One region of the Burkholderia sp. YIM B11467 genome, then DNA from elsewhere that is predicted to be linked to it. Evidence: predicted binding sites of a transcription regulator. Region 1 holds the regulator's gene; each other region holds the start of a gene.
The links. The regulator FliA, encoded in region 1, starts transcription of late flagellar genes. The targets are predictions, from matches to a motif close to CTAAAGTTTNNNNNNNNNNNGCCGNTA.
Positions count from the first base shown of each region.

Region 1 (5,813 bases):
CGCGACCGACGAGGACATCGGCACGCAGATCACCGGCCAGCTGTTCACGAACCCGCGCGTGCTGATGATCACCGGCGTGATCATCGTGCTGATGGGGCTGATTCCCGGGATGCCGCACTTCGCGTTCCTCGGGCTCGGCGGCGGCGCGATCTGGCTGTCCCGCTCGCTGACCAAGCGCGCGGCGGCCCGCAAGGCGGCCGGCGACGTGACCGACATCGCGCCGCCCGCCGTGCTGCCGTCCGACAGCCACGAGGCGACCTGGGACGACGTGCAGCTGATCGACCCGCTCGGCCTCGAGGTCGGCTACCGGCTGATCCCGCTCGTCGACAAGAACAGCGACGGCGAACTGCTCAAGCGCATCAAGAGCATCCGCAAGAAATTCGCGCAGGAAATCGGCTTCCTGCCGCCGGTGATCCATATCCGCGACAACCTCGAACTGCGGCCGAACGCATACCGGATCGCGCTGAAGGGCGTCGAGATCGGCATCGGCGAAGTGTTCCCGGGCCAGTGGCTCGCGATCAACCCCGGCCAGGTGACGGCCGCGCTGCCGGGCGCCGTCACGCAGGATCCCGCGTTCGGGCTGCCGGCCGTGTGGATCGACGTCGCGCTGCGTGAACAGGCGCAGGTGTACGGCTACACGGTGGTCGACGCGAGCACGGTCGTCGCGACGCACCTGAACCATCTCGTCGTCCAGCACGCGGCCGAGCTGCTCGGCCGCCAGGAAGTGCAGGCGCTCGTCGAGCGTACCGGCAAGGACGCGCCGTCGCTCGTCGAGGACCTCGTGCCGAAGACGATCTCGCTGACGACGCTGCAGAAGGTACTGCAGAACCTGCTCGAGGAAGGCGTGCCGATCCGCGACATGCGCACGATCCTCGAGGCCGTGTCCGAACATGCGGGCCGCGGCGACGCGTTCGAGATCACGGCCGCGGTGCGGCTCTCGCTCGGCCGCGCGATCACGCAGCAGTGGTATCCGGGCGCGGGCGAGATGCAGGTGATGGGCCTCGACTCGAATCTCGAACGCGTGCTGTCGCAGGCGCTCGCCACCGGCGCGAACCCGGGCCTCGAACCTGGCCTCGCACACAACCTTCTGACCGGCACGCAGCAAGCGATGCTGCGTCAACAGAATCTCGGGCTGCCGCCCGTGCTGCTCGTGCAGCACGCGCTGCGCGCGATGCTCGCGCGTTTCCTGCGCCGCAGCCTGCCGCAATTGAAAGTGCTGTCGTATGCCGAAGTGCCGGACACACGCACGATCAAAGTCGTTAACGTCATCGGGGGTTCCGCTTGAACATTCGCAAATTCACCGGCGCAACGAGCCGCGACGCACTTCGTCTCGTGCGCGAGGCGCTCGGCGCCGACGCGGTCGTGCTGTCGAACCGCACGCTCGATGACGGCAGCGTCGAAATCGTCGCACTCGCCGATTCGGACCTCGCCGCGGTGACGCCGCCGGTTGCCGCGCGGCCGCGAATCGCCGCGCCGCGACTGCCGGAATCCGTGCCGGCCGCCGCCGTGCAGGGCATCGTGTCGCGCCCGGGCGCCGCGCTCGCGCGCCCGGCCGTCAATCCGTACGCGGCCGGCGACGGCGGGCTGCCCGACGTGTTCTCGTCGGTGTTCGGCGTCAGCGCCGATGCGGAGGACACGGCGGCGCAACCGTCGACGATCGATGCGGACATGCCGGCCGCGGTAGCGCCGTCGATTGCCGCGCCGGCAGCCGGCACACCCGCCGCTGGCGCTGGCGCTTCCGAACCCGCGCCGTGGCTCGTCGAGCACGCGAAACGCCTGACGCAGCAGCGCGACGCACTGATCGCGCGCACCCAGGCCACACCGGCCGCGCCGCAAGCGAGCGCACCGGCCGAGCAGCGCGCCGCGAACGCGACGTCGCCCGACTGGGCGCGCGACATCGTGCGCGACGCCGAACGACGGATCCCGGCCGCCGCCCCCCGCGCGCCGGACCCGAGCGCCGCGCATGCCGCGAAGGCGGCCGAGCGCACGCGCCTGTCGACCGACGCGGCCGCCGTGGTGGCCGATGCGGTGAAGTCGCGCATCGAGCGGATCGTCAACGACACGGTGATGCACGAGCTCGGCGAACTGCGCGGGATGATGGAAGAGCAGTTCGACAACCTGATGTGGCACGACCGCCAGCGTCGCAGCGCCGTGCATGGCGCGCTGACCAAGCACCTGTTCGCGGCCGGTTTTTCCGCGCAGCTCGTGCGGATGCTGGTCGACAACCTGCCGTCCGGCGACGGCGCGCAGACCTTCGAACAAGCGGCCGAATGGGCGCAGTCGGTGCTCGCGGCGAACCTGCCGGTGCTCGACAGCGAGGACGCGCTGATGGAGCGCGGCGGCGTGTTCGCGCTGATGGGGCCGACGGGCGTCGGCAAGACCACCACCACCGCGAAGCTGGCCGCGCGCTGCGTGATGCGTTTCGGCGCGAGCAAGGTCGCGCTGCTGACCACCGACAGCTACCGGATCGGCGGCCACGAACAGCTGCGCATCTTCGGCAAGATCCTCGGCGTGCCCGTGCACGCGGTGAAGGATGCGGGCGATCTCGCGCTTGCGCTGTCCGAGCTGCGCAACAAGCACATCGTGCTGATCGACACGATCGGCATGAGCCAGCGCGACCGCGCGGTGTCCGACCAGATCGCGATGCTGCACGGCGCGAACGCGCCGGTGCAGCGCCTGCTGCTGCTCAACGCGACGAGCCACGGCGACACGCTCAACGAAGTCGTGCAGGCGTACCGCAGCGCGGGCGAACATCCGGATCTCGCCGGCTGCATCCTCACGAAGCTCGACGAGGCGACCCACCTCGGCGGCGTGCTCGACACGGTGATCCGCTACAAGCTGCCGGTCCACTACGTGTCGACCGGCCAGAAGGTGCCGGAGAACCTGTACGTCGCCTCGACCAAATTCCTGCTGAAGAGCGCGTTCTGTGTGCCGCGCGACGGCTCGCCCTTCGTGCCGCAAGACGAGGACATGCCGACGCTGCTTTCCGCACTGACCGCACGTTCCACCGCCGAGCTGCACGAGGTGCGATTTGGATAAACGAATCATCGACCAGGCCGAAGGGCTGCGGCGCCTGCTGGCCGGGCGCGCGTCGCGCATCGTCGCGGTGACGGGCGGGCCGGCGGGTGTCGGCTGCACGTCCACCATCGTGAATCTGGCGGCGGCGCTCGCATCGCTCGGCAAGGATGTGCTCGTCGTCGACGAGCGCGCCGACGTGCATTCGGCCAGCGCGACGCTGGCGGGCGCGTGGCTGCGCGACGGCGAGCGCACGCGGGTGGCCGCCGGGTTCGGCCTGTGCGCGGCCGCACGGCTCGCACGCGCCGGCTACAGCGACGCGCAACTGAGCGACTTCATCGACGGCCCGGCCGACATCGTCCTGGTCGACGCGCAGCTCGGCGCCGACGGCTCGTTCTCGGCGCTCGCACGCGAAGCGCACGACGTGCTGGTCGTCACGCGGGTCGCCGCGCAGGCGATCACCGAGGCGTACGCGTGCATGAAGCGGCTGCATTTCGCGCACGCGTTCGCGCAGTTCCGCGTGCTGACCAATCACGTCGCCAGCCATGCGGACGCGAAGACGGCGTTCGACAACCTCGCGGGCGTCGCGAGCCGCTACCTGACCGTGTCGATCGCCGACGCGGGCTGCGTGGGCGCCGATCCGCTCGTCGAGCACGCCAGCGAACTGATGCATGCGGTGGTCGACGCGTTCCCGTCGTCGCCCGCCGCGCGCGACTACCGGCAGATTGCCGCCGACCTGCTGTACTGGCCGATGCGCCCGCGTTCGGGCGCGGGCCGTGCCGTCCGCGCGGGCGGCAAGCCGTCGTATGAGGCGGGCGCGGCACACGCCGCGTGAGCGCCACCGGAAGGAGGGGGCCATGATGTACAACGCTCAAGGAAAGATGTCCCAGGCCGACGTGCTCGCGCAATATGCGCCGCTCGTGCGTCGCCTCGGGCTGCAGCTCGTCGCGAAGATGCCGGCGAGCGTCGACCTCGACGACCTGATCCAGGCCGGCATGATCGGCCTGATGGACGCGGCCGGCCGCTACAAGGAAGACCAGGGCGCGCAGTTCGAGACCTACGCGACGCAGCGCATCCGCGGCGCGATGCTCGACGAGCTGCGCAGCAACGACTGGCTGCCGCGCAGCCTGCGCAAGACGTCGCGCGAGGTCGAGCACGCGGTGCACCAGGTCGAGCAGCATCTCGGCCGCTCGGCGAGCGAGACCGAGATCGCGCTGCACCTGAACATGCCGCTCGACGAATACCAGGGGATGCTGCAGGACCTGCACGGCAGCCAGCTCATCTATTACGAGGATTTCGACCGCGCGGCCGACGACGAGCCGTTCCTCGACCGCTATCGCGTCGATCACGCCGATCCGCTGTCGGCGCTGCTCGACGAGCACCTGCGCGAGGCGCTCGTCGAGGCGATCGAGCGTCTGCCGGAACGCGAGAAGCTGCTGATGTCGCTGTACTACGAACGGGGTCTGAATCTGCGCGAGATCGGCGCGGTGCTCGAAGTGAGCGAATCGCGCGTGTGCCAGCTGCACAGTCAGGCCGTCGCGCGCCTGCGTGCGCGGCTGCGCGAACAGGCGTGGGTCGGCGCGGAGTCCTGACCCTTTCTCGACGGCCACGCGCGCCGACCCCGCGCGCCGACCCCGCGCGCTTGAGCCGCTTGCGCATTTTGCGCGCCGATTTGCTACAATCCTTCCCGTTTTCCGAGGAGCGTTGCGACGGACCGTTCCAGGTCCGCCAGGCTCGGAAGGCTTCACCAAGCAGCCGTGCGGCGCGCGTTTCGCGACCGTCGCGCCGGCTCCGCTTCCTGAACGGCGCTCACGTCACCAATCTAGAAACTTTTTAGAAAGGAGGGCGTGATGAACGCCATTATCGATTCGCAAGCTTCCAAGGATTACGTCGTCGCCGACATGGCGCTGGCTGGCTGGGGCCGCAAGGAACTGAACATCGCCGAGACCGAAATGCCGGGCCTCGTGCAGATCCGCGACGAATACAAGGCACAGCAGCCGCTGAAGGGCGCGCGCATCGCCGGTTCGCTGCACATGACGATCCAGACCGGTGTGCTGATCGAGACGCTGAAGGCGCTCGGCGCGGACGTCCGCTGGGCATCGTGCAACATCTTCTCGACGCAGGACCACGCAGCGGCCGCGATCGTCGAAGCCGGCACGCCGGTGTTCGCGTTCAAGGGCGAATCGCTCGACGAATACTGGGAGTTCTCGCACCGCATCTTCGAATGGCCGAACGGCGAATTCGCGAACATGATCCTGGACGACGGCGGCGACGCAACGCTGCTGCTGATCCTCGGTTCGAAGGCCGAGAAGGACCGTTCGGTGATTTCGAAGCCGACCAACGAGGAAGAAGTCGCGCTGTACAAGTCGATCGCTGCGCACCTCGACGTCGACGCGACCTGGTACTCGAAGCGCCTCGCGCACATCAAGGGCGTGACCGAAGAAACCACGACCGGCGTGCACCGCCTGTACCAGATGGAAAAGGACGGCCGCCTGCCGTTCCCGGCGTTCAACGTGAACGACTCGGTCACGAAGTCGAAGTTCGACAACCTGTACGGCTGCCGTGAGTCGCTCGTCGACGGCATCAAGCGCGCGACCGACGTGATGATCGCGGGCAAGGTCGCGGTCGTCGCGGGCTACGGCGACGTGGGCAAGGGTTGCGCGCAGTCGCTGCGCGGCCTCGGCGCGACCGTGTGGGTCACCGAAATCGATCCGATCTGCGCGCTGCAGGCGGCGATGGAAGGCTACCGCGTCGTGACGATGGAATACGCGGCCGACAAGGCCGACATCTTCGTGACG
Region 1 is NZ_JBQVSQ010000010.1:59,851-65,663, reverse strand. Features, by position in the region: gene flhA (flagellar biosynthesis protein FlhA) at 1-1,285, shown strand, start outside; gene flhF (flagellar biosynthesis protein FlhF) at 1,282-3,039, shown strand; gene ACTRWB_RS29095 (nucleotide-binding protein) at 3,032-3,850, shown strand; gene ACTRWB_RS29090 (RNA polymerase sigma factor FliA) at 3,873-4,607, shown strand; S-adenosyl-L-homocysteine riboswitch at 4,706-4,833, shown strand; gene ahcY (adenosylhomocysteinase) at 4,866-5,813, shown strand, end outside.

Region 2 (5,813 bases), on a different contig from region 1:
GTGCGGCACCGAAAACGGTATTCGACGCTTGCAGCGGGAAAGTGATGCAGGACGACCTGCATCATCGTGAACTTGTAGAGATCCGTGTCGAGCAGCGAAGTGATGATCATGTTTTTACGGCACCGCCAATATCGTGACAGGGCCCCGGCGCACCGCGCGCCGCCCGGTCTGTCGGCCATGTTACCCGAATGCGTGCCCGACCATCGGGAAACCGCCTGCCGCCTCGTCGTGCCGGCGCATGGTGCGCGGGTGCCCGGTGGCGCGCCCCTTCGGCCCTTAAGCGGCCCCCCCCTGGGCGGGGCCCCATAAACTAATCACGAAACGATATAAGCCGGATAGCCGACCACGGCATGCGGGTTTTGCGCTTCAGTTACAATGCCGCTTTTGGCGCAAACGCCACCCCATATATACCGCCAAGCAGGAGCGTTTTAATGACTCACGTTGTGACCGAAGGCTGCATCAAGTGCAAATACACGGACTGCGTGGATGTGTGCCCGGTGGATTGCTTCCGTGAAGGTCCCAACTTTCTCGCCATCGATCCGGACGAGTGCATCGACTGCGCCGTGTGCGTCGCCGAATGCCCGACCAATGCGATCTATGCCGAAGAGGACGTTCCGGGCGACCAGCAGCAGTTCACCGAGCTGAACGCCGAGCTGGCAAAGGGCTGGCCGTCGATCACGAAGACCAAGCCGGCACCGGCCGATGCGGACGAGTGGAAGGACGTGCAGGACAAGCTGCACCTGCTCGAGCGCTGATCGCGCGGCGGCCGCAGAAATTTTTTGTTCGCTACGGCCCAAAGGTATTGACAGGTTAGCCAACACTCCATACAATCTCGTTTCTCTGCTGTTTGTTCCCCGATAGCTCAGTCGGTAGAGCGCCGGACTGTTAATCCGTAGGTCCCTGGTTCGAGCCCAGGTCGGGGAGCCAAAAACGCAAATGCCCGTTGAAATTGAACGGGCTTTTTGCTGGTGACGCAAACGCAGATGTACCGATTTATTCCCCGATAGCTCAGTCGGTAGAGCGCCGGACTGTTAATCCGTAGGTCCCTGGTTCGAGCCCAGGTCGGGGAGCCAGACAGCGAAAGGCCCGTCATTCGACGGGCCTTTTGTTTTTCCGGCCGCCCTTCCGCCTTTCGTGGCCCGGCCGTGCGCATGCTAGAGTCTTCGTCCCGCATCCGTATCCGGTTCCATCGATGAAGCATCGTCTCCTTTCCTGCGCCCCCCTCGCCCTCCTGCTTTCCGCATTCGCCGCGGCACCGCTCGCGCACGCGGAGGAAGTCGGCAGCGTCAACACCCATTTCCGCGTAACGGGCTCCGACCGCGTGGTCGTCGAAGCGTATGACGATCCGGTCGTCCAGGGCGTGACCTGCTACGTGTCGCGCGCACGCACGGGCGGGATCAAGGGTACGCTCGGCGTCGCCGAGGATCCGAGCGAAGCGTCGATCGCGTGCCGGCAGGTCGGCCCGATCAGCTTCAAGGAACCGCTCAAGCAGCAGACCGACGTGTTCAGCGAGCGCATGTCGTTCATCTTCAAGACGCTGCACGTCGTGCGCGTGGTCGACAAGAAACGCAACACGATCGTCTACCTGACCTACAGCGACCGCATCGTCAGCGGCAGCCCGAAGAACGCCGTCACCGCGGTGCCGATGCCGGCCGGCCCGACGATTCCGGTCAAGTAAGGCCCGCACCGGACGGGCGCGCGAGCGATACACTGTCGGTTCGACCGCTCCCGCGCCCGATCATGTCCGCCACCCGTCTTCCCGACTCCGCACGCTACTGGCGCACGCCGCTGCTGCCGGATGCGGATCTCGTCACGGCCACCTATCGCGACCACACGTTCGCACCCCACTGGCACGACGCGTACACGATTCCCGTGATTCTCGAAGGCGCGGAACGCTTCACCTATCGCGGCAGCGGTTATGTCGCCGAAACGGGCACCGTGCCCGTGATCAATCCCGGCGAAGTGCATACGGGTTCGCGCGCGGCCGACGAAGGCTGGTGCTACCGCGTGAGCTACATGCCGGTCGAATTCATCCGCGCACTCACGAGTGCGATCGCGGGCCGCCCGCAGGATGCACCGTGGTTTGCCCCCGACGTGATTCGAGACGCCGATCTCGCAGCCCGGCTCACGCTTGCGCACCGGATGATGGAAGCCGGCAGCGAGCGCGCCCTGTCCTCGCATGCGCACGGGCAGGCGGCCGACGATCCGGCATCCAACGCACCCCGCATCTACGATCCGCTCGCCGCCGAAATGGCGATGCTCGACGCGCTGTCGACGCTGATCGTCCGCCATGCCGACGCGCTGCCGCGACCGGCGCCGCTCGCCGCGGACGAACCGCGCGTCGACGCGATGCGCGAGCGGCTCGCCGCCGACCTCACGTGCACCGTGACACTCGACGAAGTCGCGCAAGCAGCCGGCCTGTCGCCGTTCCACGCGGCGCGCCTGTTCACCCGCACGACCGGCATGCCACCGCATGCATGGCGCAACCAGTTGCGCCTGCAGCGCGCGCTGGCGCCGCTGCGCGCGGGCGTGCCCGTCGCCGATGTCGCGGCGGCCAGCGGCTTCGTCGACCAGAGTCACTTCACCCGGCATTTCAAACGGATGTTCGGTGTGCCGCCAGGGCGCTGGCAGGCAAGCTGACACGCGGCATCGCGCACCCCGCATCCGGCGGCCGCGATACCGGCAGCGCTGCCACGCCCCCGCGAGCGCAAGAACATACAAGCCGGCACCCCGCCGGCCCGCTATCCTGCAGTTCATGGAAAAGCGCTCTTCGAACCCGACACCCGCGTCACCCCCTCGCCGCCCGCTGAACGAATGGCTCGACGGTGCGCGCGACACGATCCCGATGATGATCGGCGCGGCGCCGTTCGGCGTGATTTTCGGCACGCTCGTCGGCGGCGGCCCGCTCGCCGCATGGCACGGCGCGCTGATGTCGCTCGCGGTGTTCGCGGGCTCCGCGCAGTTCATCGCGCTCGGCCTGATCGCGGGCAGCGCGAGCTTCGTCGTCGTACTCGCGACGACGTTGATCGTGAACCTGCGCCACCTGCTGTACAGCGCGACGCTCGCGCCCTATGTCGCGCACCTGCCGCTGCGCTGGCGCGCGACGCTCGGCGCGCTGATGACCGACGAGGTGTTCGCGGTCGCCTATGCACACTACCGGCACTTCGCGCCCGGCACGATCGGCCCCCACTATTTCTTCGGGTCCGGTCTCGCGATGTACCTGAACTGGCAGGTCTGGACACTCGCGGGCATCGGCTTCGGCGCGGCCTTCCCGGGCCTGCAGTCGCTCGGCCTCGACTTCGCGATGGCCGCAACCTTCATCGCGATCGTCGTCCCGCAGCTCGGCACGCTGCGTTATTTCGCGGCGGCCGCGACGGCCGGCACGCTCGCGTACTTCTGGCAGGGCTGGCCGTACAAGCTCGGGTTGCTCGGCGCAGTCGCCGCCGGCGTCGCGATCGGCGTCGCGCTCACACTGCTCCACGAACGCGCACGCGCCGGCTCGCGCACGGAGGCCGCATCGTGAACTACGCGCTGCTGATTCTCGGGATGGCCGTCATCACGTACGCGATCCGCTCGACGCTGTTCCTGTTCGGCGAGCGGCTGGCCTTTCCGCCGCTCGTGCGGACCGCACTCGGCTTCGTGCCCGTCACCGTGCTGACCGCGATCATCGTGCCGATGACCGTCTCGCCGCACGGCGGCACGGCCGAGCTGACCTGGCGCAATCCGCAGCTCGTCGGCGCGCTCGCCGCCGTGCTGGTGTCGGCGGCGACCCGCCGCCCGCTCGTCACGATCGCAGCGGGGCTCGCGGTGTTCTTTTTCTGGCAAGGGATCGTGCTGCCGCACTGGCTGCCCGCCTGAGCGAACGCTCGGCCACGCGCGCTCAAGTTTTCGTCCGGCGCGCCGATAAAGGGAATGAAGACCCGCCACCGGCCTCGGCGCGCACCGGTCAGTCGACGCTGCGCCCGCCCCGGTGCGCCGTGCCGGCCGTCGGCTTGCGCGGGCCGCCATCGAGAAGATTCATGGGCCAGATCACCCTTTCCCTCAAGGACGACACGCTCGAGTCCCTGCGCAAGGACTACGACGCGTTCGTTCGCGTGTCGCTGAAACTCGACCCGCAGTTCGCGACGCCGTCGTTCGAGGATTTCCTGCGCGCCAAACTGCTCGACAACATGGTGCCGCTGACCGAGCACGCCGTGCAGCGGATGCTGCAGGGCGGCCAGTATGCGTGGGCAAAGCGCACGCTCGACAAGGAATTTCCGGACGTCGTCGCGATCCTGATGCGGCAGGCCGGCGAATTCGGCTTCGGCTTCGCGTCGCGCTCCGAATGGACTCCCGACGAACTCGCGAAGGCTTGCCGCGACTGGGCGAAGGCGATCGTCGCCGAAGCGCAGGGCGACCCGTCGCTGATCGACCCGCTCGCCGCGCAGATCAAGGGCGCGGCGCAGGACATCCAGACGCTCGAGGAACTGATGCAGACGCCCGCGTGGCGGCTCGCGGAATCGCTGCGGCAACGGATCTACGAGGCGAAGCTCGCGTGCGAGATGAGCGTCGGCAGCACGGCGCGCGACAAGCTCGGCGAGTTGCGCGGGCTGTTGCGGCTCGGGCTCGCGCATGGCTCGTTCCAGAAGCAGGAAGCGCAGCAGATCATGGAATACCTGCGGCTGCTGAAGCCGGAGATCTTCGTCGAGGAGCCGTACGACGTGTTCGCGCGGCTCGCCGTGTGGCTGCGCAGCGTATTCACGCCGGCTGCCGCGCGGCCGGCGCAGGGACAGGGGCAAAGCCAGGGACAGCGCCGGCCATAACGGCACGCATGAACCCATGAAAACGGCCCGGTTCGAGCGAAACGAACCGGGCCGTCAGATAACCGCCGTCGCGGGGCGCCGCCCGGGGCGAGCGTCGCGACAGCGCCGGGCACCGCTTACTGCGTGGCGCCCTGGGCCGATGCACCGCCCTCCGCGCCGACCGATGCGCCGCCTTCGGTCGCTTCGCCGGCCTTCGCCTTGGCCGAGCCGACATGGCTCTTGGCCGACTTCGCGGCATGCTTCGTGTGCTTCTTGGCCGAGTGGACGGCCGACGACGCCGTATCCTTCGCGCCATCGGCTGCCGCGCCGACTGCATCGGTTGCGCCGCCCACCGCATTGCCCGACGCGTTCGCGCCTGCACTGCCCTGCACGCCTGCTCCGACACCCGCCGCCGGCGTCTGCGCCTGCATGCCGGCACCGGCTGCACCCTGCGCCGCCGTGCCCGTCTGGGCAAACGCGGCCGAAGTGGCGAACGCCGTCAGCGCGGCACCGATCAGCATCGTACGAATCTTGGACATGGCAATTCTCCTCAAGAAATTGTGAGCGCCGACCGCAGCGATGCGGCCTGTCGCGTCCCCCGCCGCAACACGCAGCAGGTACGACAAAAGACCCGCGGCGGGCACGGCCGGTTCTCGAATCTCTCAGACTGTTACCCACCGTTTCATTTGCTGACGAATCGCTCACAGTCCTTAACAACTGCATGCCGCGGCCGCCCGCGCTCGCGCGCCGGCCCGCGGTGCCGTATGATGCGGGGCGATTCCTCCCGCGCAACGCGCACCTTCCTCGTCATGCCCAATCTGGATTTCACGCTGACCGGCGACTACGTCGAGCTGCACAACCTTCTCAAGATCACCGGCCTCGCGGACAGCGGCGGCACCGCGAAGTTGATCGTCGCGTCCGGCGCGGTGAAAGTCGACGGCGCGGTCGAGCTGCGCAAGACCTGCAAGATCCGCGCGGGCCAGGTCGTATTGCTGGGCGACACGCGCATCGCGGTACGCGAAGCGTAGGGCC
Region 2 is NZ_JBQVSQ010000003.1:133,293-139,105, forward strand. Features, by position in the region: gene pncB (nicotinate phosphoribosyltransferase) at 1-110, opposite strand, end outside; gene fdxA (ferredoxin FdxA) at 432-755, shown strand; tRNA gene ACTRWB_RS12570 (tRNA-Asn) at 852-927, shown strand; tRNA gene ACTRWB_RS12575 (tRNA-Asn) at 998-1,073, shown strand; gene ACTRWB_RS12580 (CreA family protein) at 1,193-1,678, shown strand; gene ACTRWB_RS12585 (AraC family transcriptional regulator) at 1,741-2,640, shown strand; gene ACTRWB_RS12590 (AzlC family ABC transporter permease) at 2,756-3,523, shown strand; gene ACTRWB_RS12595 (AzlD domain-containing protein) at 3,520-3,858, shown strand; gene ACTRWB_RS12600 (DUF4088 family protein) at 4,020-4,802, shown strand; gene ACTRWB_RS12605 (hypothetical protein) at 4,919-5,320, opposite strand; gene ACTRWB_RS12610 (RNA-binding S4 domain-containing protein) at 5,591-5,809, shown strand.
Region 2: ACTRWB_RS12600 (DUF4088 family protein) is a predicted target of FliA. The motif match lies at 3,880-3,906, and genes of this name have one in related genera.

Region 3 (5,813 bases), on a different contig from region 1:
GCGTTCGCGAGGTTCGACGCGGTGACGTTCAGGCGCTGCGATTGCGCGGACAGCGCCGAACCGGCGACGCCGAAGATGTTCATCAACGAAGGCATGGAGGCTCCTGGTGCGTGTGCTTGTGCTCGGGTTCGGAAGCGGCGCGCTTACGAGTTGGTCGTGATCGCGGCGATCATCGCCTTGATCTGCTGGGTCATCACGGTCATCCCGGTCTCGTAGTGCAGCGCGTTGTTCGCGAACTGCACGCGCTCGACGTCGAGATCGACCGTGTTGCCGTCGAGCGACGGCTGCAGCGGCATCCGGTACTGCGCGCGGCCGTAGTCGTCCGCCGGGCCGCCGGTCGGGATCAGCTTCGCCGTGCCGGCCATGTGGCCCTGCGCCGTCGACACCATCGACATGCCGCTCGTCACGCCGGCCGGCTGCGTCATCGGCAGTTGCCCTGCGTTGCTCGGCGCGAGGCCGCCGTTCGTCTGCTTCAGCGAGCGCGCGAGCGTCGACGCGAAATCGACGTCGCGGGCCTGGTAGCCCGGCGTGTCGGCGTTCGCGATGTTCGACGACAGCAGTTCCTGCCGGTAGGCGCGCACGTCGAGCGCCTGTCGGCCGAACGCGAATTCCGCATCGAGTTTGTCCAGCATGTGTGCGTCTCTCCGTATGAAGCGCTGCACGCCCCTCGCGCCGGATGGCGACCCGAGAGGCTTTTTTCCATGACAGCGATGGTAGGCGTCGCACGCAACCGGCAATCGGGCGAATAACGCGGCAAAGCCCCCCTCTATTCATCGTTTGCGCGACGGCCCCGCTCCCTAGAATGCGAAGCGGAGCAACAGATCGAGGACACGGCGATGACGGGCAGCGCACTTCGCGGCAGCAACGGGCGGCTCACGCACGTCCGGCGTGCGTTTGCGCTCGCCGCGGCGCTGTGGATCGCCGTGCCGGCCGCGCACGCGGACGACGGGATGATCGTGATTCCCGGACGCGGCGAGACGGCCGAAACGGCGCTCGCGCACGCCAACGCGGCGAGCGGCGGGCAGGTCGGCGGGAATGCGGGGATGGGTTCGGGTCCGGGCATCGCGCCGGATGCCGGGCGCGCGGCAGCGGGCGCCAGTGGGTCGGCCGGTGTGGCCGGTGCTGCCGCGGCCGGCTACGCGGCGCAACCGTCCGGCGCGATGGTCGTGACGACCGTCCCGCCGCCGGCTTCCGTGCCGGCCCCGGCATACGCAACCGCCCGCGCGAAGCCCGCCTACGGCGCGCCGCGCGCTGCCGATCCCAACGCCATCGCGACGGTCGTCGCCGGTACGGCCGAGCCCGCATCGAATCCCGCGCGGCCGACGCCGCAGGCAAGCGCCGCGCGCATGGCGGCGGCCCGCGCCGCGTCAGCCGCGCCGGCGCCGCGCACGGCGGCGGTGGCCGCCAACCCGGCCCAGGCGGCCCCCGCGGCCCAGCCCGCGACGCCGCCCGGCCAGCAGGACCCTGAAGCGCTCCGCCGTGCGGCCCTCACGTTCCTGCAGCAGCAGATCGCGGGCCTGCCCGGCAAGACCACCGCGACGGTCACGACCGCCTTCCCGCGCGGGCTCGCCGCGTGCACGACGCTCGAACCGTTCCTGCCGACCGGCGCGCGCCTGTGGGGCCGCACGACGGTCGGCGTGCGCTGCGCGGGCGAGCGGCCGTGGACCGTCTACCTGCAGGCGAAGGTCACCGTGCAGGCCACCTATTACGTCGCCGCGCGCCAGATCGCGCCCGGCGAGCCGCTGAGCGCGGCCGACCTGGTCGCGCGCGACGGCGACCTGACGGTGCTGCCGCTCGCGGTGATCACCGATCCGGCGCAGGCGATCGGCTCGACCGCGCTCGCGCGCATCTCGGCCGGGCTGCCGCTGCGGCAGGACATGCTGAAGAGCGCGGCGTCGGTGTCGGCCGGCCAGACGGTGCGGGTCGTCGCGGCCGGGCCCGGTTTCACGATTTCGGCCGAAGGCAGCGTGCTCGCGAATGCGGCGCCCGGCCAGTCGGTGCGGGTGCGGATGGCGGCGGGCCAGATCGTCACGGCGATCGTCAAGGACGCCGGCACCGTGGAAATTCCGCTATAGGGACGGATATCGCCGCAAGATTGCAAAGAATTGTTTATTCGGAGAATTTCGGGCTCACGATGCTAAAGTTCGGGCCGACCCGGCCGTTATCTGGGTCATACCGTACAGGAACCCCATCGTGAAGATCGATTCCACTCCGAAACCGAGCCCTCTCGCGCCGACCGGCAACGGCGCGACCCGTGCGCAATCCGGCGCGGCCCCGTCGTCCGCGCAGGCGGCCGACGCAGGCACGACCGGCGGCGACACGAACGTGAATCTGTCGGGGCTGTCCGGCCAGTTGCGCTCGGTATCCGCGTCCGGCGGCGCCGATATCGACACGGGCCTAGTCCAGTCGATCAAGGACGCGCTGAACAACGGCACGCTGACGATCGACGCGAACAAGATTGCCGACGGCGTATTGAATACCGCCCGCGAGCTGCTGCAGCAGCAGCGCCCGGGCAGCTGAGCCGGCCGCCTCGCGGCCGGTCCCCCGGTTTGCCGGCGCGCCGCACCCCGCGCACCGGCGCGACGAGCATGACGCGATGAGAGAAGAGCTGCTGGCCACGGTCAACGACGAACACGCGACGGTCGAGGCGTTCGCGTCCCTGCTCGTCTACGAGGAAAAGGCGCTGACGACGGCCGAGCCGCTCGAGATGCTGCCCGGGATCGTCGAGAAGAAAAGCGCGCTGATCGACCGGCTCGCGCAACTCGAACGCACGCGCGACACGCAGCTTTCCGCGCTCGGCTTTCCGGCCGGCAAGAAGGGGATGGACCAGGCCGCCGAGCGCGATGCGCGCCTCGCCGGCCGCTGGCAACTGCTGCAACAGGCCGCCGAACGCGCGCGCCAGGCCAACGCGAACAACGGCATGCTGATCCGGATCCGGATGGACTACAACGAGCGCGCCCTCGCGGTGCTGCGCTCGGCACCCGCGCCGGCCGGCGTCTACGGCCCCGACGGGCGCGTGTCGGCGCTGACGCGCTGACGCCCCGCGGCGGCCCGCAGTCCGGTCCGCCGCCGCTTCACCCGCCTTACCCGCTTCACCCCGAATTCCGCTTCGACAGACCGGGCTCCAGCCCGGCGCAACCGTCCCCCCGATACGCGGCAGCGCAGCCGCGCTGCCTGATCCAACAACAACCGATCGGAGGGCATCGATGCATCATTCCCGTTTTGAATCCGCACGCCGTCAGGCCGCCGTCGCCACGCTCGGCGCCGCACTGACCTTCACCGCGTCGCTCGCGCTGGGCGCCCCGGCCCCGGCCCCGCTGCCGACGCCGACCGGCGACATGACGCTGTCGCCGGCCGGCCCGCTCGCGGCACCGGCTTCCACTCCGCCCGGCAGGGCGCCGCGCGCCACATCGCGCGGCAGCGACACCTACACCTACCTGCGTTGCTGGTACCGGATCAGCGACGATCCGCTCAAGCCCGAGGCGACCTACGAGTGGGCGCGCGATCCGTCGGGCGGCGACTGGTATCGCGTGCCCGGCTACTGGTGGGCGGACGGCATCACGCAGTGGAAGAACATGTTCTACAGCGCGACGACGCAGGACACGCTCGCCGACGTCTGCCGCCAGACGCTCGCCGCGCGCGGCATCCGCGCGAACCTGACGCAGGCGGTCGCGGCCAACAACGCGCTGTCGTTCAACTACACGGTCTGGACGATCGACGCCGCGCAGCAGGACACGCGGGTCAACAAGCTGATCGTGTTCGGCGACAGCCTGTCCGACACGCAGAACATGTTCAACGCGAGCCAGTGGAAGCTGCCGAACGGCACGAGCTGGCACGCCGGACGCTTCAGCAACGGGCCGGTGTGGGCCGAATACGTCGCGAACACGCTGCGGCTGCCGTTCTACAACTGGGCAATCGGCGGCGCGGCGACCGACCAGCACCTCGTCGTGCCGGGCCTGGTGCAGGAGGTCGACTCGTGGCGCGAATACATGGATCGCGCGCCGAACTACCGGCCCGCCAATACGCTGTTCGTGGTGTTCGCGGGCGGCAACGATCTGGTGAACTACGGCCGCACGCCCGAGCAGGCGGCGAACGCGGTGCGCGACAGTCTCGAGCGGCTCGCCGCGGCTGGTGCGACGCGCATCCTGCTCGTCACGCTGCCGGACGTGTCGCGCGCGCCGGTGTTCGCGACGCGCACCGACACCGCCAGCGTCGCCGCGCAGGTCAAGGACTACAACCAGCGGCTCGCCGACGCGGCCGCCGCCGTCCGGGCCCGCTACGGCGCAACGCTGCGGCTCGAGGTGTTCGATGCGTACGCGCCGTTCGACGATCTGCTGAGCCGCCCCGCGCAATACGGCTTCGACGATTCGAAGCGCTCGTGCCTCGACATCCCGAAGCCGTCGTCGTTCACCTATATGGCCGCGCAGACGCCGCGCGCGGACTGCCGCGACCCGGCGCGCTTCGTGTTCTGGGACACGCTGCACCCGACGACGCGCACGCACGCGTGGCTCGCCGAGCGGATCGCGCCGTTCGTGCGCGCGCGGTTGCTGGACTGAAATGGAGCCGGATCCCGATCCGGCTCTGATGACCGGTCATCGATGACCGGGGGCAAGCGGGCGGCCGATGCCGCCCGCGCCGGCCCCGCTTACAGCAGCGGGCACGCCGTCACCTGCGTGCCGCGCTCCGCACACAGCCGCTCGTAGTCGCGCAGGTACGCGCGCTCGTCGTCGTCCAGCAGGTCGAGATCGATCAGGTCCCAGTCGTAGCCGACCGTCACAATGTTCTCGAACGTCACCGTGTCCGGCTGCGTTTCGTCCGGCCGGATGATCACGATGTTCTCGATCCGCACGCCGCCCTTGCCCTGCACGTAGATGCCCGGCTCGACTGAAATCACCGCGTTCGGCACCAGCCCGTACTTCGCGCCCGGCGCGAACCGCACGCCGCCCTCGTGCACGTGAATGCCGACGCCGTGCCCGGTGCCGTGACCGAAATCGTGGCCATGGTCGAGGCACACCTGCCGCACGACCGCATCGACGTCGCCGCCCGTCGCCGTGCTCGGAAAGCGCGTGACGAGCCCCTTGATGCAGGCCTTCAGCGCGACCGTGTAGATCTCGCGCTGCCACGGCTGCGCGACCGTATCCGCGTGCGTCCGGCGCAGCACGACGCGCGTGCAGTCCGTCGCGAAGCCGGCTTCGTAGTACGCGCCGCTGTCGAGCAGCACGAGTTCGCCTTCCGTCAGCTCGACGTCGGCGCTCGCCGCCGTGTAATGCGCGAACGCACTGTTCGCGCCGTTCGCCGCGATCGACGGAAACGTCAGCGCCACCGCCGAGCGCGCGCCGTACGCGTCGTTGATCGTGCGCGCCAGGTCGTATTCGGTGTGGCGTGCGCCCGGCTCGCCGGTCTTCGCCCAGCGCATCGTCTCGGCGATCGCCGCGGAACTGCGCGCGAACGCGTCGCGGAACCGGTCGAGCACCGCCGGCGTCTTGGCGGCCCGCATCGCCTCGACCGGGTTGAAGTCCGCATGCCGCGCCCGCGGCCACACACGGCTCACCGCGTCGACGAGCGCGCAGTTCACCGATTCGAAGCCGTAGCACACGTGATCGACTACGAACTGCGCGAGAAAGCGCTCGAGCGCCGCGACATCGCGCCGGATCACGTGCAGCGCCGGATACGATTCGAGCGTGACGTCGCAGCGGTCGCAGCCTTCCGGCAGGAACAGCGCGACCTGCCCGCCGACCGCGAACAGGAAGCCGAGGTGCGACGACGCGTTCGGGATGTGATAACCGCGGCTGTTCAGCAGATACGCGAGATCG
Region 3 is NZ_JBQVSQ010000007.1:280,713-286,525, forward strand. Features, by position in the region: gene flgC (flagellar basal body rod protein FlgC) at 1-95, opposite strand, end outside; gene flgB (flagellar basal body rod protein FlgB) at 144-632, opposite strand; gene flgA (flagellar basal body P-ring formation chaperone FlgA) at 837-2,075, shown strand; gene flgM (flagellar biosynthesis anti-sigma factor FlgM) at 2,194-2,520, shown strand; gene ACTRWB_RS24585 (flagella synthesis protein FlgN) at 2,597-3,037, shown strand; gene ACTRWB_RS24590 (SGNH/GDSL hydrolase family protein) at 3,207-4,556, shown strand; gene ACTRWB_RS24595 (M24 family metallopeptidase) at 4,646-5,813, opposite strand, start outside.
Region 3: flgM (flagellar biosynthesis anti-sigma factor FlgM) is a predicted target of FliA. The motif match lies at 2,138-2,164, and genes of this name have one in related genera.